Regions from separate parts of the Amycolatopsis sp. NPDC051071 genome, predicted to be linked through region 1. Evidence: riboswitches for the same ligand, from Rfam matches in the RefSeq annotation. Region 1 holds a riboswitch; the other holds the start of a gene.
The links. Region 1 has a riboswitch for glycine ahead of gcvP (aminomethyl-transferring glycine dehydrogenase). Riboswitches for the same ligand answer to the same signal wherever they lie in the genome.

Region 1 (14,699 bases):
GCTCGTCCTCGCCGACCTCGAACGGGTGCAGGGCGGTGCGGTGGCCCCGTCGCCCCGTCAGATCCTGCGCGGGCAGCTCGATCGGCTGGCCGCGCTCGGTCTCGGTGCCCACGTGGGCACCGAGCTGGAGTTCATCGTCTTCGACGACACCTTCGAGTCGGCATGGGACAAGCGCTACCAGGGTCTCCGCCCGGCCAACCAGTACAACGTCGACTACTCGATGCTCGGCACTTCGCGGATCGAACCGCTGTTGCGCCGGATCCGCAACGACATGGGCGGCGCCGGGTTGTACGTCGAGTCGGCCAAGGGCGAATGCAACCCCGGCCAGCACGAGATCGCGTTCCGCTACGCCGACGCGCTGACCACCTGCGACAACCACAGTATCTACAAGACCGGCTCCAAGGAGATCGCCGCGCAGGAGGGCAAGAGCCTCACGTTCATGGCGAAGTACAACGAACGCGAGGGCAACTCCTGCCATATCCACCTCAGCCTGCGCTCCACCTCGGGCGAGGCCGTGCTGGCGGGCGACGGCCCCGGCGGGTTCTCGCCGCTGATGGAGCACTTCCTCGCCGGTCAGCTCGCCGGGCTACGCGAACTCACCTACTTCCTCGCGCCGAACATCAACTCGTACAAACGTTTCGTCCCCGGCAGCTTCGCGCCGACCGCGGTCGCGTGGGGTACCGACAACCGCACGTGCGCGCTCCGCGTCGTCGGGCACGGCGAATCACTGCGCACCGAGAACCGTGTCCCGGGCGGCGACGTGAACCCGTATCTCGCGGTCGCCGCGCTGATCGCCTCCGGGTTGCACGGCATCGAGAACGAACTCAAGCTGGAGCCGGAGTTCCATGGCAACGCCTACGGCTCCGGCAAGCCGACCGTGCCGACGACGCTGAGGGAGGCCGCGGCGCTGCTCGACCAGAGTGAACTCGCCAGGACGGCGTTCGGGGACGAGGTCGTCGACCACTATCTGAACGCGGCGAAGGTCGAGAACGCCGCGTACGACGCCGCCGTCACCGACTGGGAGAGGATCCGTGGGTTCGAAAGGCTCTGACCCTCTGATCGGGCTCACCTGCTACCTGGAGCCCGCGAAGTTCCTGGTGTGGGAGACCGAAGCCGCGTTGCTGCACCGCGTCTACGTGGACGGTATCGCCGCGGCGGGCGGTGTCCCCGTGCTGTTGCCGCCGGTGAGTGACGCGCACGACCGGCTGGTGTCCGCCGTGGACGGTCTGGTGCTGGTCGGCGGCGCCGACATCGAGCCTGCGCGTTACGGCCAGGAGCAGCACGCGACGACGTACACCCGGCCGAACCGGGACGCCTTCGAGTTCGGGCTGCTCAAGTCCGCTTTGGCCGCGCGCAAGCCGGTTTTGGGGGTATGCCGGGGGTTGCAGGTGCTCAGCGTCGCGCTGGGCGGGACGCTCGCCCAGCATCTGCCGGACACTTTGGACAGTGCGGATCACCAGCCCGCGCCCGCGACCTTCGGCACCACGACGGTGACCCTCGCCGAGGGCAGCCGGGCCGCGTCGATCCTCGGCACCGAGGTCAAGGTGCCGTGTTACCACCATCAGGCGATCGACAAGCTCGGTGACGGGCTGGTCGCGACGGGCTGGGCCGCCGACGGGACCATCGAGGCGGCCGAGCTGCCCGGTGACGATTTCGTACTCGGCGTCCAATGGCATCCCGAACAGAATCCTGACGAAGCAAGGCTTTTCGAGGCACTCGTAACAGCTGCGAAGGAGCGCGCATGACCGAGTACGACGCCGCCTCCGAGGGAGGGAACACGTCGGCGGTGTACGAGGTGATCAACCCCGCCACCGAGGACGTGGTGAGGTCGGTCGCGCTGACCTCGGCCGAGGAGACCGACGCGGCGATCACCCGCGCTCAGGCGGCCTACCCGGCCTGGCGTGCGGTATCCCCCGGAGACCGGGCGCGGCTGCTGCGCCGGTTCGCCGACGCCGTCGACGCCGACATCGAGAACCTCGCCCAGCTGGAGGTCGCCAACTCCGGGCATACGATCGGCAACGCGCGCTGGGAAGCAGGCAACGTCCGCGACGTGCTGACGTACTACTCCGCGTCGCCCGAACGGCTGAACGGCACGCAGATCCCGGTATCCGGCGGGGTGAACATGACGTTCCACGAGCCACTCGGCGTGGTCGGCGTGATCGTGCCGTGGAACTTCCCGATGCCGATCGCGGGCTGGGGCTTCGCACCCGCACTGGCCGCGGGCAACACCGTCGTGCTCAAACCCGCGGAACTCACCCCGCTGACCGCGATCCGCCTCGGCGAACTCGCGCGCGAGGCCGGGATCCCCTCGGACGTCTTCCAGGTGCTCCCGGGTAAGGGATCCGTGGTGGGACAGCGGTTCGTGGACCATCCGGCGGTACGGAAGGTGGTCTTCACCGGCTCCACCGAGGTCGGCAAGCAGATCATGGCGGGCTGCGCCGCGCAGGTGAAGCGGGTGACGCTGGAGCTGGGCGGCAAGAACGCGAACATCGTCTTCGCCGACGCCGACCTGGAGAAGGCCGCGGCCACGGCGCCGTACGGCGTGTTCGACAACGCCGGTCAGGATTGCTGCGCACGGTCGCTGATCCTGGTGCAGACGAGTGTGTACGACCGGTTCATGGAGTTGCTGGAGCCCGCCGTGCGGGGCGTCGTCGTCGGGGATCCGCGGCTCGAAGTGACCGAGATGGGGCCGTTGATCTCCGCCGGGCACCACGCGAAGGTGTCGTCCTATGTGGACGACAGCACGCCGGTGGCGTTCCGGGGCAGCGCGCCCGCCGGTCCCGGCTACTGGTTCGCGCCGACCGTCGTCACCCCGCCGGACCTGCGGCATCCGCTGGCCTCGGACGAGATCTTCGGCCCGGTCGTCGCGGTGGTCCCGTTCGCCGACGAGGCGGACGCGGTGACCATGGCGAACCACACCGAGTACGGGCTTTCCGGTTCGATCTGGACCCGCGACGTCGGCCGCGCCTTCCGCGTCGCACGCGGCGTCGAAGCGGGGAACCTGTCGGTGAACTCGCACTCGTCCGTCCGGTACTGGACGCCGTTCGGCGGATTCAAGCAGTCCGGGCTCGGCCGCGAACTCGGCCCGGACGCCCTCGACGCCTTCACCGAGACCAAGAACGTCTTCATCAGTACGGAGGAATAATGGTTCAGCGTTTCGAGGGCCGCGTCGCGGTCATCACCGGCGGCAGCAGCGGTATCGGGCTCGCGACCGCGCGGCGTCTGGCGAGCGAAGGCGCGAAGGTCGTCATCGGCGACATCTCGGCCGAGGCGGGCAAGGCCGCGGCCGAGGAGGTCGGCGGCCTGTTCATCCAGGCGGACGTCACCGACGCGGACCAGGTCGAGGCCCTGTTCCAGACCACAGTGGACGAATTCGGCTCGGTCGACGTCGCGTTCAACAACGCCGGCATCTCCCCGCCCGAGGACGACTCGATCCTGACCACCGGCATCGACGCGTGGGAGAAGGTGCAGAAGGTCAACCTGACCTCGGTGTACCTGTGCTGCAAGGCCGTGTTGCCGCAGATGCGACGGCAGGGGAAGGGCTCGATCATCAACACGGCGTCGTTCGTCGCGGTGATGGGCGCGGCGACGTCGCAGATCTCCTACACCGCGTCCAAGGGCGGGGTGCTGGCGATGAGCCGGGAACTGGGCGTGCAGTTCGCGCGGGAGAACATCCGGGTCAACGCGCTGTGCCCGGGGCCGGTGAACACGCCGCTGCTGAAGGAACTGTTCGCGAAGGACCCCGAGCGGGCCGCGCGCCGCCTGGTGCACGTGCCCGTCGGGCGGTTCGCCGAACCGGAGGAGATCGCGGGCGCGGTCGCCTTCCTGGCCAGCGACGACGCCTCGTTCATCACGGCTTCGCAGTTCCTGGTGGACGGCGGTATCTCCGGGGCCTACGTCACCCCGCTGTAATCCACGAGTTCCGCCTCCAAGCACGCGTGTCACGCCTTCAAGCACGCGAGTCGCGCCTTCAAGCACGCGTGTGCGGCATCCCGTCCGGCCGGACGGGACAAAAGTGACGTGCCCGTCCTGAAGTAGACGCGTGCCGAACGCGGCAGGTACGGTATGCGCACAACTGCAGACAGGGCCGTTGAGCTGGAGCGGGAGAGCCCCCACGAACGTGGTGGGGCACCGAAGGAGCAAACTCCCCGGAATCTCTCAGGTACCCACTACCGCTTCCGCGAGGCCACTCTGGAAAGCAGGCGCGCAAGTGCGCCTCACCCAAGGTGAAAGTCGTCCTCCACGGGCGGTGAAACTCTCAGGTGCCATGACAGAGGGGGAGTTCCCAGCGCACCGGTCTATCCGGCGCCTGAGTAAAGGAGCTCCCTTGACCAGTACGTCCTTCGACGACCGGCACATCGGCCCCTCGGAGTCCGAGCAGGCCAAGATGCTCGCCGAGGTCGGCTACAGCAGCCTCGACGCCTTGGTGCAGGCCGCCGTCCCGTCCGCGATCCGGGTCACCCGTGACCTCGAACTTCCCCCGGCCGCGTCCGAAGAAGACGCCATCGCCGAGCTTCGCGCGCTCGCCGCGCTGAACAAGCCGATGACGCAGATGATCGGTCTCGGCTTCCACGACACGGTCACCCCGGCGGTCATCCGCCGCAACGTGCTGGAGAACCCGGCCTGGTACACGGCGTACACGCCCTACCAGCCGGAGATCTCGCAGGGCCGTCTCGAAGCCCTCCTCAATTTCCAGACCATGGTCTCCGAGCTGGCCGGTCTCGCCACCGCGAACGCCTCCCTGCTCGACGAGTCCACCGCGGTCGCCGAGGCCGTCATGCTGATGCGCCGCGTGTCGAAGGCGAAGTCGAACAAGGTCGTCCTCGACGCCGAATGCCTGCCGCAGACGATCGCCGTCGTGCGCACCCGCGCCGAGGCGATGGGTGTCGAGGTCGAGGTCCGCGACCTGCTCACGGGCCTGCCGGAGGAGTTCTTCGGCGTCGTCGTCCAGTACCCGGGTGCTTCCGGCGTACTGCGCGGCGCGGGCTTCTACTCCGCCATCTCCGAGACCGCGAAGGCCGCCGGTGCGCTGTACACGGTCGCCGCCGACCTGCTCGCCCTCACGCTGGTCACCGCGCCGGGCGAGTTCGGCGCGGACATCGCGGCCGGTTCCACCCAGCGTTTCGGTGTCCCGCTTGGCTACGGCGGACCGCACGCCGGGTACATGGCCGTCCGCGCCGGCCTCGAGCGTTCGCTGCCCGGCCGCCTCGTCGGTGTCTCGGTCGACGCCGACGGCAACCCCGCGTACCGCCTCGCGCTGCAGACCCGTGAGCAGCACATCCGCCGCGAGAAGGCGACCTCGAACATCTGCACCGCGCAGGTGCTGCCCGCCGTGCTCGCCGCGATGTACGCGGTCTACCACGGCCCGGACGGCCTCAAGCGCATCGCCACCCGTGTCCACGAACTCGCCGCCGGGCTGGCGGACGCCCTCCGCACCGGCGGTGTCGAGGTCGTCCACGAGGGCTTCTTCGACACCGTCCTCGCCCGCATGCCCGGGCAGGCCGAAGCCGTCGTCGCCGTGGCCCGCGAAAACGGGATCAACCTCGGCCCGGTCGACGCCGACCACGTCCGCATCGCCGTCGACGAGGTCACCACGCCGGTGATCATCGCGAAGGTGCTCAACGCCTTCGGCATCGACGCCCCGGCTGCCGGGACGAGCGCGTTGCCCGCCGGGCTGAACCGCGAGAGCGAGTACCTCACCCACGAGGTCTTCCACTCGCACCGTTCCGAAACCGCGATGCTGCGCTACCTGCGCGGCCTGTCGGATCTGGACTACGCGCTCGACCGCGGCATGATCCCGCTCGGCTCCTGCACGATGAAGCTCAACGCCACCACCGAGATGGAGCCGATCAGCTGGCGCGAGTTCGCGGGGATCCACCCGTTCGCCCCGGCCGGGGACGCCGAGGGCTACCACGTCCTGATCGAGCAGCTCGCCGGCTGGCTGGCCGAGGTCACCGGCTACGACAAGGTGTCGCTGCAGCCGAACGCGGGCAGCCAGGGTGAACTCGCGGGCCTGCTCGCGATCCGCGCCTACCACCACGCGAACGGCCAGACCGAGCGCGAGGTCTGCCTGATCCCGTCGTCCGCGCACGGCACGAACGCGGCTTCCGCGGTCATGGCCGGGATGCGTGTCGTCGTGGTCAAGTGCACCGACGAGGGCAATGTCGACCTCGAAGACCTGCGCGCCAAGGTCGAGGCCAACCGCGACAGTTTGTCAGCCATTATGGTTACATATCCGTCCACGCACGGCGTGTACGAGCACGGCATCGACGAGCTGGCCAAGATCGTCCACGACGCGGGCGGCCAGGTCTACGTCGACGGCGCGAACCTCAATGCCCTGCTCGGCCTGGCGAAGCCGGGTGAGTTCGGCGGCGACGTCTCGCATCTGAACCTGCACAAGACCTTCTGCATCCCGCACGGTGGCGGTGGCCCCGGCGTCGGCCCGGTCGCGGTGCGCGCGCACCTCGCGCCGTACCTGCCGAATCACCCGCTGCTGGAGAAGGCCGGCCCCTCGACCGGTGTCGGCCCGATCAGCGCCGCCCCGTTCGGTTCGGCGTCGATCCTGCCGATCTCGTGGGCGTATGTCCGCATGATGGGCGCGGGCGGGCTCACCGCCGCGACGCAGGTCGCCGTCCTCGCGGCGAACTACGTGGCCAAGCGCCTCAACCAGCACTACCCGGTGCTTTACACCGGTCAGGACGGCCTGGTCGCGCACGAGTGCATCCTCGACCTGCGCGGGCTCACCAAGGAGACCGGCGTCAGCGTGGACGACGTCGCGAAGCGCCTGATCGACTACGGTTTCCACGCCCCGACCATGTCGTTCCCGGTCGCGGGCACGCTGATGGTCGAGCCGACCGAATCCGAGGACCTCGGCGAGATCGACCGGTTCATCGAGGCGATGATCGCCATCCGCGCGGAGATCGACGCCGTCGCGCAGGGCCGCTGGACCGCGGACAACAGCCCGCTGCGCAACGCGCCGCATACGGCCGAAACCCTGGTCGGCGAATGGTATCTGCCGTATGACCGCGAGCTCGCGGTGTACCCCGCCGGAGTGAACCGCAAGGCCAAGTACTGGCCCCCGGTGCGCCGCATCGACGGTGCGCGCGGGGACCGTAACCTCGTCTGCTCCTGCCCGCCGCTCAACGCCTACGAGAACTGAGGCACTTGATGTCGAAAGAGACGTCCCTGCACGGAGTCCACAAAGGACTGGGTGCGTTGTTCACCGACTTCGCGGGCTGGTCGATGCCGATCCGCTATTCGAGCGAACTGGCGGAGCACAAGGCGGTCCGTGAGACGGCCGGGCTGTTCGACCTCTCCCATATGGCCGAAATCGAGGTGAAGGGCCCGCAGGCGGCCGAGACCCTCGACTTCGCGCTGGTCGGCAACCTGTCCGGCGTCAAGCCGGGCCGGGCGCGCTACACGATGATCTGCGACGAGAACGGCGGCGTGCTCGACGACCTGGTCGTCTACCGCCTCGAAGACGAGAAGTTCCTGGTCGTCGCCAACGCGGGTAACGCCGCCGTGGTCGCGGAAGCACTGGCCGAGCGGGTCTCCGGATTCGACGCGGTCGTCGACAACAAGTCGGAGGACGTCGCGCTGATCGCCGTCCAGGGCCCGAAGGCCGTCGAGATCCTCGGCGCCGTCACCGACGCCGACCTCGGCGCGCTCAAGTACTACGCGAGCGTCCCGGCCGTCGTGAAGGGCCATGACGTCCTGCTCGCCCGCACCGGCTACACCGGCGAGGACGGCTTCGAGCTGTACGTCCCGGCCGGCGAGGCACCCGCCGTCTGGCGCATCCTCACCGAGGCCGGCGAGCCGCACGGGCTGCTCCCAGCCGGTCTCGCCTGCCGCGACACGCTTCGTCTCGAAGCCGGGATGCCGTTGTACGGCAACGAACTCAGCCTCCAGCTGAGCCCGTTCGAGGCCGGTCTCGGCCGTGTCGTCAAGTTCGAGAAGCCGGGTGACTTCGTCGGCAAGGCCGCGCTGGAGGAACTGTCCAAGAAGGACGTTCCCCGCGTTCGCGTCGGACTCAAGGGCTCCGGTCGCCGCGCGCCGCGACACGGCTACACCGTCCTGTCCGGCGAGACCGAGATCGGCGAGGTCACCAGCGGCGCCCTGTCGCCGACCCTGGGCTACCCGATCGCCATGGCCTACGTGGACCGGGAACACGCCGAACCCGGCACCGAGCTTTCCGTCGACATCCGGGGCCGTATCGAGCCCGTCGAGGTCGTCGCCCTGCCCTTCTACTCCCGCGCCTGAAAGGCCCTTTCGCAACCATGAGCATCCCCCAGGACCTGAAGTACACGAAGGAACACGAGTGGCTGAACGTCGTCGACGGCGTCGCCACCGTGGGCATCACCGCCTTCGCCGCCGAGTCGCTCGGTGACATCGTGTTCGTCCAGCTTCCCTCGGTCGGTGACACCGTCACCGCCGGTGAGGTGTTCGGCGAGGTCGAGTCGACCAAGTCGGTCAGCGAGCTGTACGCCCCCGTGGACGGCGAGGTCGTCGAGGTGAACGAAGCCACAACGGACACCCCCGAGCTGATCAACTCGGACCCTTACACCGAAGGATGGCTCCTGAAGGTGCGTCTGTCCGGCGACGTGCCCGCCCTGCTCGACGCCCAGGCCTACGCCGTGCTCACCCAGGAGAGCTGATCCATGTTCAACGCAAGCTTGTCCGAAGTGGACCCCGAGGTCGCCGCGGCCGTCGCCGCCGAACTCGACCGCCAGCAGTCGACCCTGGAAATGATCGCGTCGGAGAACTTCGCCCCGGTTGGCGTGCTCGAAGCGCAGGGTTCGGTGCTGACCAACAAGTACGCCGAGGGTTACCCCGGCCGCCGCTACTACGGCGGTTGCGAGCACGTCGACGTCATCGAGCAGCTGGCGATCGACCGCGCGAAGGCCCTCTTCGGCGCCGAGCACGCCAACGTCCAGCCGCATTCGGGCGCGCAGGCCAACGCCGCCGCCATGGTCGCCGTACTCAACCCCGGCGACACCATCCTCGGTCTCGACCTCGCCCACGGCGGTCACCTGACCCACGGGATGAAGATCAACTTTTCCGGCAAGCTCTACAACGTCGTCGCCTACCACGTCGACAAGGAGACCGGGATCGTCGACGTCGAGGAGATCGAGCGCCTTGCCAAGGAGCACAAGCCGAAGCTGATCATCGCCGGCTGGTCGGCGTACCCGCGTCAGCTCGACTTCGCCGAGTTCCGCCGCATCGCCGACGAGGTCGGTGCGAAGGTCATGGTCGACATGGCGCACTTCGCCGGTCTCGTCGCCGCGGGGCTGCACCCGAGCCCAGTGCCCTACGCGGACATCGTCACCACGACCACGCACAAGACCCTCGGCGGTCCGCGTGGCGGCATCATCCTTTGCCGCCAGGAACTCGCCAAGAAGATCAACTCGGCGGTGTTCCCCGGCCAGCAGGGCGGTCCGCTGGAGCACGTCATCGCCGCCAAGGCCGTCGCGCTGAAGGTCGCCGCGAGCGAGGAGTTCCGCGAACGCCAGCAGCGTGTCCTCGAAGGCGCGAAGATCCTGGCCGACCGCCTTTCGCGCACGGACTGCGCCGAAGCGGGCGTCCGGGTGCTGACCGGCGGCACCGACGTGCACCTGGTGCTCGTCGACCTGGTCAACTCCACCTTGGACGGCCAGCAGGCCGAGGACCGGCTGCACTCGGTGGGGATCACGGTCAACCGCAACGCCGTCCCGTTCGACCCGCGTCCGCCGATGATCACCTCAGGCCTGCGGATCGGCACCCCGGCGCTCGCGACCCGCGGCTTCGGCGCCGACGACTTCACCGAAGTCGCCGACATCATCGCCGAGGCGCTGCGCCCGGACTTCGACGAGGCGCTGAGCCAGTCGCTGTCCGCCCGGGTCGAACTGCTGGCGAAGAAGCACCCGCTGTACGCGGATCTCAACCGATGAGCGCTGTGCCCGAGGGCCGCAAACTTCTCCGTCTCGAAGTCCGCAACGCGCAGACTCCGATCGAGAAGAAGCCGCCGTGGATCAAGACGCGGGCGCGGATGGGGCCGGAGTTCACCGAACTCAAGGGACTCGTCAAGCGTGAAGGCCTCCACACCGTGTGTGAGGAGGCCGGTTGTCCCAACATCTATGAGTGCTGGGAAGACCGTGAGGCCACGTTCCTGATCGGTGGCGATCAGTGCACGCGTCGGTGTGACTTCTGTCAGATCGACACCGGCAAACCTGCCGCGCTGGACACGACCGAGCCGCGCAAGGTGGCGGAGTCGGTGCAGGCCATGGGGTTGCGCTATTCGACGGTGACCGGTGTCGCCCGCGACGATCTGGAAGACGGCGGCGCGTGGCTGTACGCCGAAACCGTGCGTCAGATCCACGCGTTGAACCCGGGTACCGGGGTGGAGTTGCTGATCCCGGACTTCAACGCCGATCCGGGGCAACTGGCCGAGGTGTTCGGTTCGCGGCCTGAGGTGCTGGCGCACAACGTGGAGACGGTGCCGCGCATCTTCAAGCGCATCCGTCCCGGTTTCCGGTACGCGCGATCGCTGAAAGTCATCACGCGGGCTCGTGAGGCCGGTCTGGTGACGAAGTCGAACCTCATCCTGGGCATGGGCGAGACGCCGGAGGAGGTGGCTCCGGCGATGAAGGACCTGGTCGACGCGGGCTGCGAAATCCTCACGATCACCCAGTACCTGCGGCCTTCTCCCCGGCATCACCCGGTGGACCGGTGGGTCAAGCCCGAGGAGTTCGTCGAGCATTCGAACGCAGCCGAAGCGATGGGTTTCGCTGGTGTGATGGCCGGGCCGCTCGTACGCTCGTCGTATCGGGCCGGGCGCTTGTTCGCGCAGACGAAGGCTCACCGCGGCGAAGCGCTGTCGGAGAACTTGGCCCATCTTGCCGCCGAAGGGCCCGCGGCCCAAGAAGCCAGCTCACTGCTGGCCAGATAGGAAGGAGGGCAGATCAATGGCGATCAGCGTCTTCGACCTGTTTTCGATCGGCATCGGCCCCTCCAGCTCCCATACGGTGGGCCCGATGCGTGCCGCACTGACCTTTGTGGACGGTCTCGCCGACGACGGCGACCTGCCAGCCACGACGCGTGTCCAAGCCGAACTGTTCGGTTCGCTGGGCGCGACCGGGTTCGGGCACGGCAGCGACAAGGCCGTCCTGCTGGGGCTGTCCGGGGAGCGTCCGGAGGAGATCGACACCGACACCGTGGCGGGCAAGGTCGCGGAAATCCGCGAATCCTGCCTGCTGAAGGTGCGTGGTGAGCACGAGATCGTGTTCACCGAGGACACCGATCTGACCATGCACCGGCGGAAGTCGTTGCCCGCGCATCCGAACGGGATGATCTTCCGTGCGTTCGACGCCGATGGGAAAGTGCTGCGCGAGCGCACCTACTACTCGGTCGGCGGTGGCTTCGTGCGCGACGAGTCCTACGAGACCGACACTGTCGTCGTCGAGGATTCGACGAGTTTGGAATTCCCGTTCCGCACCGGCGCGGACCTGCTGAAGCACTGTGCGGACACCGGACTGCCGATCAGCGAGATCATGCTGCGCAACGAACTCTCGTGGCGTACGCGCGAGGAGGTCCGTGAAGGCCTGCTGGAGATCTGGCAGGTCATGGTGGAATGCGTGCACAACGGCTGTGAGCACGAAGGCGTCCTGCCCGGTGGGCTGAAGGTGCCGCGCCGGGCGAAGGCGTTGCACGAGAAGCTGCTCGCCGAAGACGGCGTCGGCGATCCGCTGTACGCCATGGACTGGGTGAGCCTGTACGCGCTGGCGGTCAACGAGGAGAACGCCGCGGGCGGCCGTGTCGTCACCGCGCCGACCAACGGCGCCGCCGGGATCATCCCGGCGGTCCTGCACTACTACCAGCGGTTCATCCGCGGCTCTTCCGACGACGGCATCGTGACGTTCATGCTCACCGCGGGCGCGATCGGCTCGATCCTCAAGCAGACCGGCTCGATCTCCGGGGCCGAGGTCGGCTGCCAGGGCGAGGTCGGCTCGGCCAGCGCGATGGCCGCCGCCGGGATGACCGAAGTCCTCGGCGGCTCGCCGGCGCAGGTGGAGAACGCCGCCGAGATCGGCGTCGAACACCACCTGGGGCTGACCTGCGACCCGGTCGGCGGGCTGGTGCAGATTCCGTGCATCGAGCGCAACGCCGTCGGCGCGTCGAAGGCGATCCACGCCGCGCGGATGGCGATGCGCGGCGACGGGTCGCATATCGTGACGCTGGACAAGGCGATCAAGACCATGCGTGAGACCGGCGCCGACATGAGCGTGAAGTACAAGGAGACCTCGCGCGGCGGCCTCGCCGTCAACGTCATCGAGTGCTGACACCCCCCGCGTTTCGTCCTCTTGTTGCGGTACATGCGTGTGCAAGTACCGCAACCAGAGGACGACTTGCGGGCGGCCTAAACTCGAAGGGTGGACCCCTCAGCCACGTCGTTTCTTCAGGGGAAATCGCTCGACACCACGCGCGGTGATTTTCCAGACATCAGGATTCCGGTTGGCCGCATGCGTGATTACGTCTTGGAGATTCACCGCCACCAAGTGAAGGAGAAGTTCTCGGGTAGCTTCCCCGGGTAGGTAGAACATGTGGACCTTCGCGGCGCGGTATGCGCTCAGCTCGTGAGGTCGTTCCATGATCTTGGCATCGCGATTGAGTACTACCCAACCAGTGTTGGCGATCTTCCCGAGCCACTCGGTATCCGCCGCCCCAAGGGATTCTGCCCGCGTGCCGAAGACCTCTGGCGGCTTGTGGCATGGATATCCAAGGCCTACGAGAAAACGCCGGACTGATCGAGTCACGGCGTTCTCGTCAAGGTAGAACTCAGGCGGCGCGGCCCAGGAGGACGCGTGCGGCGGCTCGGACGGCCTCGATGCCGATTCCGTGCTCTTCGGCGACGATGGCAGGTTCTTCACCCGCTCTCAGCATTGCTGCGACGTTCGAAACCCGTGCACCGGAGCCGACGAACACAGGTTGACCTGATGACCGATAGGGGTCAATGGCGACTTTTGACGGCTCGAAGACCTTGAGCTTGAGGTTGTTGGGGAGGTTGTCGGCGCCGAATCCGACATACGTCAGGTAGTCCTGCACGATTTCGCGAATCACAGTCTGGCCCGACCGGCCCTCGATCAGGCCGGCGCCCGCCTCTGTTTTGGAGAAGTCCCACAGTACTGAGATACCGTCAGTTACGAGGGCGGGCGACACGAGTACGTACTCTCGCCCGAACTCGCGTTGGAGTTGCACCAGTGCGGGGCGTATCCGTTGGGGCCGAACTCCTGCTTGGCGCAGTCCTTCAAGTACCCATGCCTCGGCGAGTGCGATAAACGGAACACTTGCCTGCCGGATACTTTCCGTGGCGGAGATGTGCAGCAGCGGACCGCCGTGCGGGTAGCCACGTGCCCAGCGGTGGAAGGTCTGCTGGGGAACACCCAGATGGCGAGCTGCATCTGTCATGCTCATGAGGGCTTGGGTAAACCTCACGTCTTTGTCCACGTCGTCCTCCTCTCCAGGAGACCATATCCGCTCTCTGGCTTCGTGTGATCGACAGACACCCCGGTTGCGGTACATGCGTGTGCAAGTACCGCAACCAGAGGACGACTTGCAGGCGGCCTAAACTCGAAGGGTGGAGTCGAGCACGGTCGCGAACGCGGGTGACGCGCTGTTCCGCCCGGTGCGCGCGGGCAATGCCTTCGAGGAGACCGTCGAAAGGCTGCTCCAGGCGATCCGGCTCGGAGTGGTCGGCGCGGGGGAGCGGCTGCCTTCGGAGCGCGAGCTCGCCGAGCGGCTCGGGGTCAGCCGCGTGACGTTGCGGGAGGCGATCCGCGCGCTGGCCGACGCCGGGTACGTCGAGTCGCGACGCGGGCGCTACGGCGGCACGTTCGTCAACGACGTCCTGCCCGATCCGCCGGCCGCCGACGGGCGCGAAGTCGACAACGCCACCGTGGAGGACGCGCTCGGCCTGCGGCACGTCCTGGAGACCGGCGCCGCCGAGATGGCGGCGTCGCGTTCGCTCACCCCGGCCGACCGGCAACACCTGACCAGCACGCTCGCCGAGGCCGCCGCGGCCGACCTCGGCGACTACCGGCGCAAGGACTCACGACTGCATCTGGCGATCGCCGAGGTCACCGCGTCCGGTTCGCTGACCACGGCGATGGCCGACGCGCGGATGCGGGTCAACCAGCTGCTCGACATGATCCCGCTGCTGGAGCCGAACCTGGAGCATTCCAACGCCCAGCACGAGGCCATCGTCGACGCGATCCTCGCCGGGGACTCCGAGGCGGCCCGCCGGGCGATGGCTGAGCACGTCGAAGGCACCGCTTCGCTGCTTCGCGCCTTTCTCGCTTGAGCGCCTCCCCGGTCGCCCCGCGCGCTCGCAAGTAGTCCTCTGGTTGCGGTGGTTCGCATTGCCAACTACCGCCACTAGAGGACTAATTGCGGCGGGGGGGTACACGGCGATGACACGATTCGGTGATTTTCCCACAACCTTTTCACTCGTTCGGGCGTCTCTAGTGTCGTGGAAAACCCGGATGACGAAACCGCACCCGAGTCGGAAACCACGGCCACCCCGGAGCCGGAGCGGAAGAGACGCGGGTGGCGGCGAGTACGCCGGATCGGTGCCTGGTCACTCGGCCTCCTGATCGGCATCCCGGTGATCGCGTTCGGGGTCGCGTACCTCCTGCTCGACGTCCGCAGCCCACAAGAGGTGCTCGCCG
Region 2 (14,699 bases), on a different contig from region 1:
GTTGTGGTCGGCGTCGTCCTGCGGGATCTGACCCGTCATTCCCATTGCCACAGCGAAGGCGGCCGTCCTCCTTTGGGGAGGGCGGCCGCGTGTTCGGTGGTGCGTCGCAAGCCAGGGACCCGCTCCATGGTCCGGCCGAGGTTCGCCGGATAGGGCCGGTCGCCGGTCAGTGCCTCGGACGCGTCCAGTGCCTGCGCCGTGGTGAAGATCCGCCCCAGCAGCCCGGCGGTGAACCCGGTGTCCCGCCACAGCCGGTCGGCAAGCAGCGGACGGCAGTCGGCCACGATCCGGTCGTGGTCGAAGGCCAGCGGGGGCACCTTGTCCAGTGGCGTCCACAGCACGTTCTCGCTGACGGCCGGCCCGGGATTGGTCGTCGCCCACAACGCGACGGACAGGGTGGGCCCGCGAGGGTCGCGATTCGGCTCGTCGAAGGTGATGAGCTGCCCCGTCGCCGTGAGCGTGCCCGGCGGCAGGGCGAGTTTGGTGACCACCGCCCTGGCACCCGCGTCCCGCAGCCGTTCCCCGACCCCGAGCAGCACCCCGGGCAGCGCGAGATCCCCCGCGAACGGCTCGGCGGCTCTCGGCGCGACGCCCAGCAGCACGGTCCTGGCCTCGGGGTCGAAGCGCAGGACCAGGACGTCCACGGACACCGGAGTCGAGTCGATCACACGCTGATTGTCGACCGTGCCCCGGCGGCCGCGGCGACCGGGATCCGGTAGTCGGCGCGGTCCGGGCCGTAGCCGGTGACTGCCACCGGGAGCCGGTCGTGGAACCACGCCAAGGGATCCGGAAGCCCGACGGCGCGGGAGCCGTCGGCAGGTACGACTCGAAGCCCTGTCGCGTCGAGGTGGGTCACCGCTAGGGCGTCCACGCCTTCGCACGCCGCGATCGCGTAGTCCAGCAATGCCGCGTCGAGGTGCCCCGCCCGCCACGCGCCCTGGAACTCGCCGGTGCCGTTGTGAGCCTCGGGAAAGCGGGCGAGCACGGAGGCCGACTCGGTCGGCAGCGGCCCCGCGCCGTGCCGCGTGAGATAGGTCCGCGTGACACCCAGGACGGTGTGCGGACGCCCGCCCAGCAGCTCGCGCGCGTTGTGCGGGGTGGTGGTGGACCAAGTCGTATGCGGTGCGAACCCATGGTGCTGGTCGAGGAGAACCCCCTGCGCTCCCTCGAAAACCAGCCTCCCGGCGTCGGCGAGCCGCCCCGTTTCGTCCCCGTCGGTAATCCGTATCGCGCCGGCGAAATCCCGGTACGTCGCCACGAGTTCGTCCACGGTATGCGACGGCGTGGCGAGCGGGGCGTAGAACCGGGCGAGCGCGTCGAGTTTGCGTCGCAGCACCGATGGCCGGGCGCAGTCGGCGACCGTGGGCGCCGCACCCGGCGTCCCGATCACCTCCTGGCTTTCCACCACGTCACCCGGGGCGGCTCCGGACAGCAGCGAGTACCAGACCGTCTCGCCGATGCCCTTGCCACACGAACCGTGCCGTCCGCCGCCGCGGGCAAGCTCCCGTGCCCGGTTGGCGTGAATGTGGAACGGGGTCGTGAGCAGGGCTTGGCCGTCCACACTCAGCAGCGAGAGCGGATTCCGGACGCCCGCCGTTTCCAGCTGCCGTACCTCCGCGGCCAACGCGAACGGCTCGACCAGCACGAACCGCGAGAGGTGGGTGGGCACGCCGGCGAACGTGCCCGCCCCGAACTGGCTGAACGTATGGTGCCGTCCCTCCGCGACGACGTTGTGCGCGGCCTGCGCGCCGCCGTTGAAGCGGACGACGGCGGTGGTGGGCCGGTCGGCGCAGAGCGCGTCGACCACGGCCCCCTTGCCTTCGTCGCCGAAGCCGAGCCCGACCACCACCACGTGTCCGTCCAGGACGCTCATCGCGGCACCGCGCGTTCGGGCACGGCCGCTTTGACGAGCGTCTTGCCGCCGAGCTTCACCAAGGCCTTGCCGACCGCCGCGCTCTCGGCGGCCGAACCGATCTCGGCGAGGTCGGCGAGCGCCCCGTCCACGTCGACGACCCGCTCCTGTAGCCCGATCGTGGCGGCGATCAGCTCGCAGACCGCGCCGGGGTCGTCGAGTTTGAGGAAGTTCTGGCCGAGCAGGCTGTTCCAGTGCTCGCCGATCTCCGGGTCGTGGTAGTACGACGACTGATTCGGCAGGACGTAGTAGACGTTCCATTTGCGGGCCAGTTCCCGGTACACCGACGCGGGATCGATGTCCTGCCGGACGTTGTCGCCGATGACGCGCCGGATGTGCCGTGCTTCGAGTGCGGGTTTGTTCAGCTCGTCGCCGATGAGGAACAGATATCCCTTGCGGCCGCGCTTCTGCCACGCGTCGGTGACCACGTGCTCGGCCATGAAGTAGGCGGCCAGCTCGTAGGACTCGCTCTTCTGCCCACCGCCACCGCCTTCGAGGAAGATCGTGCGCAGCTGCTCGTCCATCCGGTTGTCCGACTCGAACTGCCCGATCTGCAACGGGACCCGGTCGCTGTCGGCGTCGCCGATCGCGCCGAACAGGACCTGCGGGTCGGCCAGATACCCGCGGCGCTTCAGCAGGCCGTGAAGTTTCCCGAGCTTGCCTTGCATGATCCTCGGTACCCGGCGCATCGAACCGGTGACGTCGAACAGCACCGCGATCGGCGTCGAGTCCGCGTGATCGGCCGAGTCCCGGCACTCGCGGACGGCGTCCGCCGGATCGAGCGCGGGCGCGACCCGCCATTCGGTCGCGGGCCTGCCGCGCAAGCCGGCGGTGTAGCCGAAATCGTCCTCACCCTTGGCCGCGCGGAAGGTTTTCGCCGCGGCGTAGGCGTTGTCGTCCCACTGTCCGTGTCCCATGGTCAGGCTCCTGTCTCGGGGATGGTGAAGGGCGCCGTGCAGCTCGTCGAGCAGGCATCAGATCAGGCTGAAGTCGCCGTGACCACGGTGTCGTCGCTGGTGAGCCTAGTTTGAGTCTAATAGACTCTTACTTCGCGCCGCAAGAGGGGCCGGGTCGCGAGTGGTAAGTCCCGTTAGGACGTCACCTTCCCGAAGTACATGAAGGCCCCCTTCCGTGCGCCTAGCGCAAGGAAGGGGGCCTTCATGTACTTGAAGCGGGGCTTCGCACCGTGCGGCTCTCTCAGGAGCGGGTGGCTTCGATCTGCCGTTCGTCCTCGGTCGAGCAACTGGTCACCGGATCGTTCGGCCCGCTGCCGCACGTCCACGCGCCGATCACCACCGGGCCGGGGCCCTGCGGCGACGCGGCCTCGGCGGGCGTCAGCTTCGTGAAGTAGTCCGTCAGCACCTGTGTCGCCTCGGCGCATTCGGTCTTCCCCCGGACGACGACCTTGCTCTTCGCGCCCTGCGGGCCGGCGAAGTCGCCGCATGGCGTTCCGGCAAGGGCGTGGTCGGCGGCGGGTGAGGACGGCGGCGCCGGCGCGGCCGAGGGGGCGGGATCCGCTCCGCAACCGCTCAACAGGACGGCGGTGAGGATGGTGAGGCCGGCGGGAAGTACGGAGAGGCTCTTCATGGGCCCTTCTTCTCGGGGATGGTTCATTCGACGGGGACGACGGCGGCGAACACGTTCTGCTCGCCCTTGCTGCAACTGGTGCCGCCTTGCGCGGCGGGTGCCCCGGAAACGCACAGCCAGCCGTCGACGGTCTCGCTGACCGGCTCGTCCGAACCCGCGGACTGGCGGCCGGCGATGGTCTTGTGGAACGAGCCGACGATCCCGGTGGCGTCGGCGCAGGAGACGCCCGGCCCGTTGAGCACTTGAAGTGTCAGCCCGCTCGCCGCGGTGACCGTGCCGCACGAACCCTGTACCGGTTCAGCCGGTTTCGGCTTGGGGGCGGGATTCGGGGCAGCGGACGGACTCGGCGCGGTCTGCGACGGAATCGGTGGCACGGAAGGACTGGAAGTACTCGAAGGGGGCGCGGACGGTGGCGGCGGCGCGGAGGTGACAGGCGGTGGCGGCCCTTCGCTCGAACAGGCGGTGAGTGTTCCGGCGGCGAGGACGGCCGCGAGCAGACGCCGCCACGATCCCGTGGTCGTCGAGACGGGCAAGGCGATCCTTTCGTCGGCCGGTCGTGGCCCGCCCATTCTGACCTGGCCGGACCCGATGCCGTGGCATTGATCCACGTTCGATTCGCGGGAGGTTATCGCGTCGGCGGCACGGCGATACGCGAGGACCGCTCATTCACTGTCCATTGTGGACGATTAACATGCCGTTCACAGCGCGACAACACGCTGCTGCCGTCGCGAACCGATCGGACGAATCCGGCGCCGGGTGGTTAACGCCGACGCCTGTTCCGCCGAAAACAAAGGTAGCGCTCCGGCGTGTCCCAGTCCCCGTCACCGAAACCGTGAGAGCGATGAAGACCGACGAACAGCTCGACCCCGCGTCATTCGAGGCCACCGCACCGGCGAGCGCGGAGCTGCCACCGACAGCCCCGTGCACCGTCGTCTGGTGCGGCGGCCGCCCGTACGTCCTGGAGAGTTCCACGGGGCACACCCGTTGGATGGGCACCGATCATCGCGGCAGGCCGGTGGCCCTGACCAGCGCGGATCTGCAACGCCGCGGCTGGAGCCACACCCGGGCCAGCTGACGCCGGGCGACGCGGGCGTCACTGGCTAGGCTGAGCGGGTGAGTACGCCCCCCGAACCGAGCGTGACCAGCGAAGAGCCTTCTTTGCTACGGCAGGCTCTGAACGTTCCCAACATGCTTTCGATCCTCCGGCTCGCCGGGGTGCCGGTCTTCCTGTGGCTGCTGCTCGGCCCGAAGGAGGACGGCTGGGCGCTCGCGCTGCTCGTGTTCAGCGCGCTCACCGACTGGCTCGACGGCAAGCTCGCCCGCTGGCTCAACCAGATGTCACGCCTCGGTCAGCTGCTCGACCCCGCCGCTGACAGGCTCTACATCCTCGCGACGCTGATCGCGTTCCTGCTTCGCGACATCATCCCGTGGTGGCTCGTGGTTCCGCTGGTCATCCGGGAAGCAGTCCTGGGCGTCTGCGTGCTGCTGCTGCGTCACCGCGGGTTCGCCCCGCCGGAGGTCACCTACATCGGCAAGGGCGCGACCTTCGTGCTGATGTACGCCTTCCCGTTCCTGCTGCTCACCCAGGGTGGTTCCGACATCGCCTCGATCGCCCGTCCGATCGGCTACGCCTTCACCGCGTGGGGTGCGGTCCTGTACGTCTATTCGGGCGTGTTGTACGTCGTCCAGACGGTGCGGGCGCTGCGTTCGGCCGGACAAGCCGGCTAACGGGAGGCGCCGGGCGCGCGGTCCGGCGGGATGCGAAACTGCGCGCGTCGGTTTCAAGTGAGGGCTTGAGAAAGGGGAGCGGCGTTGTCCACTCCAGAAGAACTGCGCTACACCGAGGAGCACGAGTGGGTCTCCGTGCGCGACGGCGGGCTCGTACGCGTGGGCATCACGGAGTACGCGCAAGACCAGCTCGGTGACGTCGTGTTCGTCGAACTCCCCGAGGTCGGCAAGCAGGTCGGCGCCGGCGACGCGTTCGGCGAGGTCGAATCGACCAAGAGCGTTTCGGAGCTGTTCGCCCCGCTCGACGGCGAGGTGGTCGCGACCAACGACGCGGTGACCGAGTCACCCGAGCTGATCAACAGCGATCCCTACGGCGAGGGCTGGCTCATCGAGCTCCGGCTCGACGACGCGAGTTCGGTCGATTCTTTGCTCGAGGCCGAGGCGTACCAGGCGCTGATCAAGGAATAGCCGCAGGCTGCGGCCCCTTGACCGGAGTAGGGGGAGCCGCGGGCCGGAGATTCGATCAGGCACGGTACGTTTGACCTCTGCACGTTCTTGAGTAGTGGCAACACACATGCGTTAGGAGAGCTCAGGTGAGCACGAACGACGGGCCCGGCGTTCCCCCGGAGCAGTCTCCGGAGCGGACCTCTGTCTTCCGGGCCGACTTCCTGGCCGACGTCGAAGGCACCGAGGCTCCTCCGGCTGCCGAGGCCCCTGTCCAGGGCGTGGACGCGCTTCCCGCCGGTTCCGCGTTGCTGGTCGTCAAGCGCGGCCCGAACGCGGGTTCGCGCTTCCTGCTCGACCGCGACACCACCAGTGCGGGACGGCACCCGGACAGCGACATCTTCCTCGACGACGTCACGGTTTCCCGGCGGCACGCCGAGTTCCGCCGTGAGGGCGGGGAGTTCGTCGTCATCGACGTCGGCAGCCTCAACGGCACCTACGTCAACCGCGAGCCGGTCGACCAGGCTGTTCTCGCCGGTGGCGACGAGGTACAGATCGGCAAGTTCCGCCTGGTCTTCCTGACCGGTCCGGGTTCCGGGGGCCAGGGGGCACAGTGACTGCGGCCGGGCGGCCTGATCGGGATGCGTCGCAGCGCGATGGGTTGAGCATCGGGGCCGTGCTGGCACAACTGCGTGGCGACTTCCCCGATGTCACCATCTCCAAGATCCGGTTCCTCGAGGCGGAAGGTCTGGTTCAGCCAGGTCGGACGCCTTCGGGGTACCGGCAGTTCGCTCCGGCGGACGTGGAGCGGTTGCGGTTCGTCCTGTCCGCCCAGCGGGATCACTACCTTCCGTTGAAGGTCATCAAGGAACAGCTGGACGCGGCGGATCAGGGCGCCGCGCCCTCGGCGGAGGTACCGAGACCGCCGCGAAAACTTGTTTCGCTCGAAGCCCCGGGGGAGAACGGCGGACTGCCGTCCCCCGGGGATTTCGAATGCGATCGCGAGATCAGGCTGACCGAGGAAGATCTGCTGCGCCAGGCGGGAATCGACGCCGCCACCCTCGCTGAGCTGCGGCAATACGGTCTCGTTCGCCCAGGCGCGGCGGGGTTCTTCGACCCTGACGCGGTCGTCGTGGCCAAGACCGTGAAGGCGATGACCGAATTCGGTATCGAGCCGAGACATCTGCGTGCCTTCCGCGCCGCGGCCGACCGCGAAGTCGGCCTGCTGGAGCAGATCGTGACCCCGGTGTATCGGCACCGTGACGAGGACGCCCAAGCGAGGGGCGACGAGGTCGTCCGTGAGCTCGCGGCACTGTCCGTAGCGTTACATACGCTCCTTGTGAAGGCGGGAATACGGGCCGTCACGGGTGGTTGAACGGTTTCGGAGGACAGGAAACCGCTGTGCGGCCACTTGTCAATGACTGAATGTTCGGCACCCAATGCCGTACCGTGAGAGTGGGTTTGCCGCGGCGAACCGAGAATGTCGGAGACAGCGAGCACAGCGCTCGGAAGACGGGTAGCGTCGGGTTCATCAGCGTCGCTTGGTCGTCGAGACAAGCGTTGCGGCCCGTGCGCACGAGAGGGAGGCGAAGCCCGATGAGCGAAATGCGCGTCGTCGGCGTGCGGGTGGAGCTGCCCGCGAATCAGCCGATCTTGTTGCTGCGGGAAACCGAAGGCGAGCGATACCTGCCGATCTGGATCGGCTCGGTGGAGGCCACCGCCATCGCCTTGGAGCAGCAGGGAGTCCGCCCGGCCCGTCCGCTCACCCATGACCTGCTCAAAGAGGTCATCGGAGCGCTGGGCCGAGAGTTGGAACAGGTCGTCATCACCGACTTGAAGGAAGGCACGTTCTTCGCGGAACTGGTCTTCGACGGGGACATCCGGGTTTCCGCGCGGCCGAGCGATTCGGTGGCGCTGGCGCTGCGGGTCGGGGTCCCGATCCACGCCGTCGACGCGGTGCTGGAGGAAGCGGGCCTCATCATCCCCGACGAGCAGGAGGACGAGGTCGAGAAGTTCCGCGAGTTCCTCGACTCCGTGTCACCTGAGGACTTCCGCGGCGCGGATACCTGATCCGCATCGCGAGATCTTGAAAGAAAGGGGCGGCGCCGGTGGCGCCGCCCCTTCTTCTCGCGTGCGGTGCGAAGGCGGGGTTCGGGTGGATCGAGCCTGAACGGGAAGTGAACCTCAGGCCGCGGTCGCCCGGGTGAACAGGTCCGCCAGTTCCCGCCCGTACCGCTCCAGGTCCAGCTTCGGGTCCGCCGCGAACTTCGCGGCGACGCCGTCGATGGCCTGTGCGATCGACAGCGCCATGACGTCCGGCGCGAAGCCGCCGAAAGCGCCTTCCTGCTGCCCCTGCCGCAGCTGGCGTTCGAGCCGCCCGGTGCGGAACTCTTCGACGATCGGCGCAGACATGAACCAGCCTTCGGTATCCGATCCGCTGGAGGCCATCTCGACCATGACCCGTACGAGTTGCGGGTGCGAACCGAGGAACGCGATCTCCGACTCGATGTAGCCACGCAGCAGCCCGGCCCGGTCGGTCGTGCCCTGGATCCGCTCCTCGAGGAACTTGTCCTTCATCCCGGTCGCGGTGGTGACCACGGCCTGCATCAGGCCTGCCTTGTTGGTGAAGTGGTACGAGATGATCCGGGTGCTGGACAGCCCGGCCCGTTCTTTGATCTTCGCGAAAGACGTCTTGTGGTAGCCGAGATCGGAAATAGTCGCGATCGTGGCCCCGATGATCTGGGCTCGCCGGGCGGCCTCGGTGACCGACAGTCCGAGTTCCGCCTGAACCTCGACGACGGCGCTCTCTGATGACGGAGTTACTTGCATGAGTAAAAATTAACATGGCTGAGTAAACGTGGCAACCGGGTAACCGTACGGCCGTTCGGGGGAGTGTCCCCAACAAGCCTCAAGAAGAGCTTGAGGTTCACCGCGCGTCGCGTTGACCGCTTTGCCGGACGCGCTTACCGTCAATGGAGGTAAATCGCCAAGGTGTGATTCGGATGTCTGGGGCATTCGTCTTGACGGTTGACTCCGGTGCGGACTCACGTGGGTCCGCGCGGCTTTGTTCGCCGGCCGCCAGGTCGGGCGAGGGGAGGCATGGCGTGGTCGAGGCTGGTAGCCCTCAAGAGCCGCTCGTTCCGGTCGCTGACGGCGAGCAGGGTGAGCTGTTTCCCGATTCTTCCCTTCCGGACGAACTCGTCGGCTACCGCGGTCCCGCCGCCTGTCAGATCGCCGGGATCACCTACCGGCAACTCGACTACTGGGCCCGGACGAAGCTGGTCGCGCCGAGTATCCGCACCGCGCACGGTTCCGGTTCGCAGCGGCTGTACTCGTTCAAGGACATCCTTGTCCTGAAGGTCGTCAAGCGTCTGCTCGACACGGGTGTCTCACTGCAGAACATCCGGGTCGCGGTCGATCACCTGCGCCTGCGCGGCGTCCGCGACCTCGCGAAGGTCACACTGTTCTCCGACGGCACCACCGTCTACGAGTGCACCTCGCCCGAGGAGATCGTCGATTTACTGCAGGGTGGGCAGGGCGTTTTCGGTATCGCCGTCAGTGGTGCGATGCAGGAGATCAGCGGCACCATCCACGAGTTCCAGGCCGAGCGCGCCGACGGCGGCGTGATCGAAACCGTCACGCCGGACGAGTTCACGCAACGCCGTAACGCACGTCGCACCGGCTGATCATGAAGCCGCGCGCGCGGCAGGGTAGGCTCACTTCCGCGGTCGACGAATCCGCGCGGGAGAGACCGAGCCGATAACAGCTCGGCGCCGAAGGAGCAAGTCCTCCCCGGAACCTCTCAGGCACCCTGGACCGCGCGGACGAGACGCCTCTGGAAAGTGAGTCGTCAGGTCACCACCTGGCGGCTCCGCCGACGGTGCAAGCCCGACTCAACCCACGGGTGAAACTCTCAGGCGCCCCACGGGGTACGGACAGAGTGGGGAGGGCCAGGACAATCCGTCCCGGCCCCGCCCCCGCGTCTTGGGAGGTCCCCGATGGAGCCCGGTTCACTGGCCGCACTCGAAGCCGGAACTCCCTTCGCGGACCGGCATATCGGTCCCGGCCCGGACGAACTCGCACGCATCCTCGACGTCATCGGCGTCGGCTCCCTGGACGAACTCGCCGAGCGGGCCGTTCCCGCGTCGCTGCGGGACTCCGCGACGCCGCCGGACCTGCCGCCACCCGCCACCGAGACCGGGGCACTCGCCGAACTTCGCGCGCTGGCCGCGCGGAACCGGCCGATGGTCCAGATGATCGGCCTCGGCTACCACGACACCGTGACCCCGCCGGTGATCCGCCGCAACGTGCTGGAGAGCCCGGCCTGGTACACCGCGTACACGCCGTACCAGCCGGAGATCTCGCAGGGCCGCCTCGAAGCGCTGCTCAACTTCCAGACCATGGTCGCCGACCTGACCGGCCTGCCGATCGCGAACGCGTCCATGCTGGACGAAGCGACCGCGGCCGCGGAGGCGATGACGCTGGTCCGCCGGGCGGGCAAACCGCGATCGAACCGGTTCGTGGTAGACGAGGACACCCTCCCGCAGACGATCGAGGTGCTGCGCACCCGCGCCGAACCGCTCGGCATCGAACTGGTGACCGCCGACCTGTCCCAGGGCATCACCGGACTCGGCCTCGGCGGCGACTTCTTCGGTGTGCTGCTGTCGTATCCGGGTGTGTCCGGTGCCGTCCGCGAATGGGACCACACCATCGCCGAGGCCAAGGCGCTCGGCGCGGCCGTGGTGATGGCCGCGGATCCGCTGGCGCTGACCCTGCTGCGGTCGCCCGGTGAACTCGGCGCGGACGTCGCGGTCGGCTCGACGCAGCGGTTCGGCGTGCCGATGGGTTTCGGCGGCCCGCACGCGGCGTACCTCGCCGTCCGGCAAGGTCTCGAACGGCAGCTGCCCGGCAGGCTCGTCGGGGTGTCGAAGGACGCCGACGGCGCGCCCGCGTACCGGCTCGCACTGCAGACCCGCGAACAGCACATCCGCCGCGAGAAGGCGACCAGCAATATCTGCACCGCGCAGGTGCTGCTGGCGGTCATCGCGTCGATGTACGCGGTGTACCACGGGCCGGAAGGCTTGCGTGCCATCGCGAACCGCGCCCACCGGATGGCCACCGTGCTCGCGGCGGGGCTCGCCGAGAGCGGGGTGGATGTCGTGCACTGCGAGTTCTTCGACACCGTCATGGTGGCCGTCCCCGGCCGCGCGGCCGGAGTCGTCGCCACGGCACGGGAACTCGGTGTCAATCTCCGGCCCGCCGACGCGGACCACGTCGCCGTCGCCTGCGATGAGACGACGACCCGTGAGCATCTTTCCTTGGTATGGAAGGCGTTCGGTATCGCGGTGTCCGATGTGGACTCCCTGGACGCGGATACCGCGGACGGTTTCCCGCCGGATCTCCGTCGCACCAGTGCGTACCTGACGCATCCGGTCTTTCACGCGCACCGCTCGGAAACCGCGCTGCTGCGCTACCTGAGGGCGTTGTCGGACAAGGATGTCGCCCTCGACCGGAGCATGATCCCGCTCGGTTCCTGCACGATGAAACTCAACGCCACGGCCGAAATGGAGCCGATCACCTGGCCGGAGTTCGCCGGGCCGCATCCCTTCGCGCCCGCCGAGGACGCGGCGGGCTTGCTGTCCATCGTCAAGGACCTGGAGCGCTGGCTGGCCGGGATCACCGGCTACGACGCGGTTTCCCTGCAACCGAACGCCGGCAGCCAGGGTGAGTTCGCCGGTCTGCTGGCGATCCGCGCCTACCACCGCGAGCGCGGGAACGAGGCACGCGACGTCTGCCTGATCCCGTCGAGCGCGCACGGTACGAACGCGGCCAGTGCCGTGATGGCGGGGATGCGGGTCGTCGTCGTGAAATGCGACGACGAGGGCAACATCGACCTCGGTCATCTCAAGTCCACTGTGGACGAGCACGCCGACGACCTCGCCGCGATCATGATCACCTACCCGTCCACCCACGGCGTGTACGAGGACACCGTGCGCGAGGTCTGCGCGCTGGTGCACGACGCGGGCGGCCAGGTGTACGTCGACGGGGCGAACCTGAACGCCCTGATCGGGGTCGCGCAGTACGGCAAATTCGGCGCCGACGTCTCACATCTCAACCTGCACAAGACTTTCTGCATCCCGCACGGTGGCGGCGGTCCCGGCATCGGGCCGATCGGCGTCCGCGCGCATCTGGCGCCCTTCCTGCCGAACCACCCGCTTCAGCCGGACGCCGGACCGGTGACCGGTGTCGGCCCGATCAGTGCCGCGCCGTGGGGCAGCGCGTCGATCCTGCCGATTTCCTGGGCCTACGTCCGGATGATGGGTGCGGAAGGCCTGCGGCGTGCGACCCTGACCGCGGTCGCGAACGCCAACTACGTCGCCAAACGCCTCGCGGAGCACTACCCGGTGCTGTACTCCGGGCGTGAGGGCTTGGTCGCGCACGAATGCATCCTCGACCTTCGCGCGCTGACCAAGCGGACCGGTGTCACCGTCGACGACGTCGCCAAACGGCTGGCCGACTACGGTCTCCACGCGCCGACGATGTCCTTCCCGGTCGCAGGCACGCTGATGGTCGAGCCCACCGAAAGCGAGGACCTCCGCGAACTCGACCGGTTCTGCGACGCGATGATCGCGATCCGCGGCGAGATCGAGAAGGTGGCCGCGGGGGAGTGGCCGCTGGCCGAAAGCCCCCTGCGCAACGCCCCGCACACCGCGCGTTGCCTCGCGGGCGAGTGGGATCGCCCGTACAGCAGGGAGATCGCGGTCTTCCCGGCCGGTTTCACCGCGACGAAGATCTGGCCTCCGGTGCGGCGGATCGACGGGGCCGCGGGGGACCGCGACCTCGTCTGCTCCTGCCCGCCGCCGGACGCCTTCGCCTGAGGCTCAGCCGGGCATCTTGTCGAGAAAGCCCAGCACCTGTTTGATCCGCCCGTCCTCGACGGTGATGACGTCGAAGCCGATCGCCAGCGGCTCTTCCGCGCCTTCCGGGCCGAGATACCACTGGAACCGCGCGATGTCGTGGTGCGCGTCGGGAGCGGCGGGCAGGCTGAAGGTCAGACCGGCGAACTGGGCCTGTGCGCCGGCGATGAAGCCATCGACACCGTCATGTCCGGTGACCGCGGCCAGCGGATCGGTGTAGGTGGCGTCCTCGGTGAACACTTCGGCGATGAGGGCACGGCGCTTGTCCGTGTCCGTCTCGTTCCACACGGCGATGTACTGCTCGGCGACGCGCTGGATGTCCGACATGATGTCTCCTTTTTCGTTGGGGTTACCGCGTTGTGGGGTAACCGATGCCGCAACTCTGTCGGGTGAAGGTGGGTCACGTCGATTACGCGCGAGGTAATGGCGGCCGGGCGGACGCCGCCGTAAGTTCATGATCGTGACGACGACATTGACGGCGAACCGCGCGGGCCGCCCCGTCGGCGAACTGCTGCGGGAATGGCGTGACCGCCGCCGGATCAGCCAGCTCGACCTCGCCATCTCCGCCGAAATCTCCACCCGGCACCTGAGCTTCGTGGAGACCGGGCGGTCCAAGCCCAGCCGCGACATGGTGCTGCGGCTGGGCGAACACCTGGAGGTGCCCTTGCGGGAACGCAACCAACTGCTTCTGGCGGCGGGCTACGCGCCCGCGTACCCGGAGAGCGGACTCGGCGATCCGGAACTGGCCGCCGTCCGCAAGGCCGTCCGCCAGCTGATGACGAGCCACGAGCCATACCCGGCCGCCGTCGTCGATCGGGGCTGGAACCTGGTGGACGCCAACGCGAGCGTCTCGATCATGACCGACCTGGTGTCGCCCACGCTCATGACACCGCCGGTCAACGTCCTCCGGCTGACCCTGCATCCCGAGGGGATGGCGCCGTATGTGCTCAACCTGGGGGAGTGGCGCGCCCATCTCCTTGGCAGGCTGCGCCGTCAGGTGATCCAGACGGCGGATCCGGCGCTGACGGATCTGCTGGCGGAGCTGCTCACCTATCCGTGTGACGATCCCGTTCCCGAGGTGGAGGTCCCGGGTCCAGGCGACATCTTCGTCCCGCTGCGGCTGCGGCATGACGGCGTGGAACTCACGTTCTTCAGCACGGTCTCCACGTTCGGTACGCCGCTCGACATCACGGTCGCGGAGCTGGTGATCGAGTCGTTCTTCCCGGCCGACACGACCACGGCGGAGTATCTGCGCGCGTACGGGCGGCGTGGGATGGAATGATGCGGGGCAAGAAGCCCAGCCACAGACCCCAGTGAGGATTCCGCTTCCATGGCCGTGCCTTCCGTCGTCCTGAACAACGAGGTAGCCATCCCCCAACTCGGTTTCGGCGTCTGGCAGGTGCCTGCGGGCGACACGGCCAAGGTCGTCGGGACCGCGATCGAGGCCGGATACCGCAGCATCGACACCGCCGCGTCATACCGGAACGAAGCAGGCGTCGGCGATGCGATCCGCGCCGCCGGTGTACCCCGCGACGAACTGTTCATCACCACGAAACTGCCGAACTCCGGCCACGGCTACGACGCGGCGCTCCGCGCGTTCGACGCGAGCCTCGCGGAGCTGGGCCTGGACCGGGTCGACCTGTACCTGATCCACTGGCCGATGCCGACGCGCGGCAAGTACGTCGAAACCTGGCGTGCGCTGGAAAAGATCTACGCCGACGGCCGCGCGCGGGCGATCGGGGTGTCGAACTTCCATGCGCCTCACCTGAAACGCCTATTCGACGAGACCGGGATCGTACCGGCGGTGAACCAGGTCGAACTGCATCCGCGGTTGCAGCAGAAGGCGTTGCGGGAGTTCCACGCCGAGCACGGCATCGTCACCGAAGCCTGGAGCCCGCTCGCGCAGGGATCGCTGCTGTCGGACGCGACACTGACCGCGCTCGCGGCGAAGTACGGCAAGAGTCCCGCGCAGCTGGTGCTGCGGTGGCATCTGCAGCTCGGCACGGTGGCGATCCCGAAATCCGTGACGCCGTCCCGGATCCGCGAGAACCTCGACATCTTCGACTTCGAACTCGCCGACGACGACCTGGCCGCGCTCGCCGACTTCGACG

Region 2: linked by a shared signal. The riboswitch ahead of gcvP (aminomethyl-transferring glycine dehydrogenase) and the one ahead of gcvP (aminomethyl-transferring glycine dehydrogenase) in region 1 are both predicted to bind glycine.

The regions. Positions count from the first base shown of each region.
Region 1 is NZ_JBFBBY010000008.1:86,617-101,315, reverse strand. It holds gene AB0M65_RS04795 (glutamine synthetase family protein) at 1-1,051, shown strand, start outside; gene AB0M65_RS04790 (gamma-glutamyl-gamma-aminobutyrate hydrolase family protein) at 1,032-1,745, shown strand; gene AB0M65_RS04785 (aldehyde dehydrogenase family protein) at 1,742-3,145, shown strand; gene AB0M65_RS04780 (3-oxoacyl-ACP reductase) at 3,145-3,912, shown strand; glycine riboswitch at 4,182-4,284, shown strand; gene gcvP (aminomethyl-transferring glycine dehydrogenase) at 4,328-7,159, shown strand; gene gcvT (glycine cleavage system aminomethyltransferase GcvT) at 7,168-8,259, shown strand; gene gcvH (glycine cleavage system protein GcvH) at 8,277-8,654, shown strand; gene glyA (serine hydroxymethyltransferase) at 8,658-9,926, shown strand; gene lipA (lipoyl synthase) at 9,923-10,924, shown strand; gene AB0M65_RS04750 (L-serine ammonia-lyase) at 10,941-12,314, shown strand; gene AB0M65_RS04745 (hypothetical protein) at 12,414-12,788, opposite strand; gene AB0M65_RS04740 (DUF433 domain-containing protein) at 12,811-13,479, opposite strand; gene AB0M65_RS04735 (GntR family transcriptional regulator) at 13,610-14,332, shown strand; gene AB0M65_RS04730 (transglycosylase domain-containing protein) at 14,501-14,699, shown strand, end outside.
Region 2 is NZ_JBFBBY010000062.1:10,821-25,519, forward strand. It holds partial or broken gene AB0M65_RS20810 (D-Ala-D-Ala carboxypeptidase family metallohydrolase) at 1-31, shown strand, start outside; gene AB0M65_RS20815 (NUDIX hydrolase) at 36-668, opposite strand; gene AB0M65_RS20820 (adenylosuccinate synthetase) at 665-1,873, opposite strand; gene AB0M65_RS20825 (hypothetical protein) at 1,870-2,829, opposite strand; gene AB0M65_RS20830 (hypothetical protein) at 3,110-3,499, opposite strand; gene AB0M65_RS20835 (hypothetical protein) at 3,523-3,741, opposite strand; gene AB0M65_RS20840 (hypothetical protein) at 3,767-4,102, shown strand; gene AB0M65_RS20845 (hypothetical protein) at 4,341-4,574, shown strand; gene AB0M65_RS20850 (CDP-alcohol phosphatidyltransferase family protein) at 4,613-5,227, shown strand; gene gcvH (glycine cleavage system protein GcvH) at 5,312-5,695, shown strand; gene garA (glycogen accumulation regulator GarA) at 5,821-6,288, shown strand; gene AB0M65_RS20865 (MerR family transcriptional regulator) at 6,285-7,046, shown strand; gene AB0M65_RS20870 (bifunctional nuclease family protein) at 7,268-7,741, shown strand; gene AB0M65_RS20875 (TetR/AcrR family transcriptional regulator) at 7,856-8,500, opposite strand; gene AB0M65_RS20880 (MerR family transcriptional regulator) at 8,776-9,357, shown strand; glycine riboswitch at 9,404-9,500, shown strand; gene gcvP (aminomethyl-transferring glycine dehydrogenase) at 9,670-12,549, shown strand; gene AB0M65_RS20890 (nuclear transport factor 2 family protein) at 12,553-12,915, opposite strand; gene AB0M65_RS20895 (helix-turn-helix transcriptional regulator) at 13,043-13,870, shown strand; gene AB0M65_RS20900 (aldo/keto reductase) at 13,919-14,699, shown strand, end outside.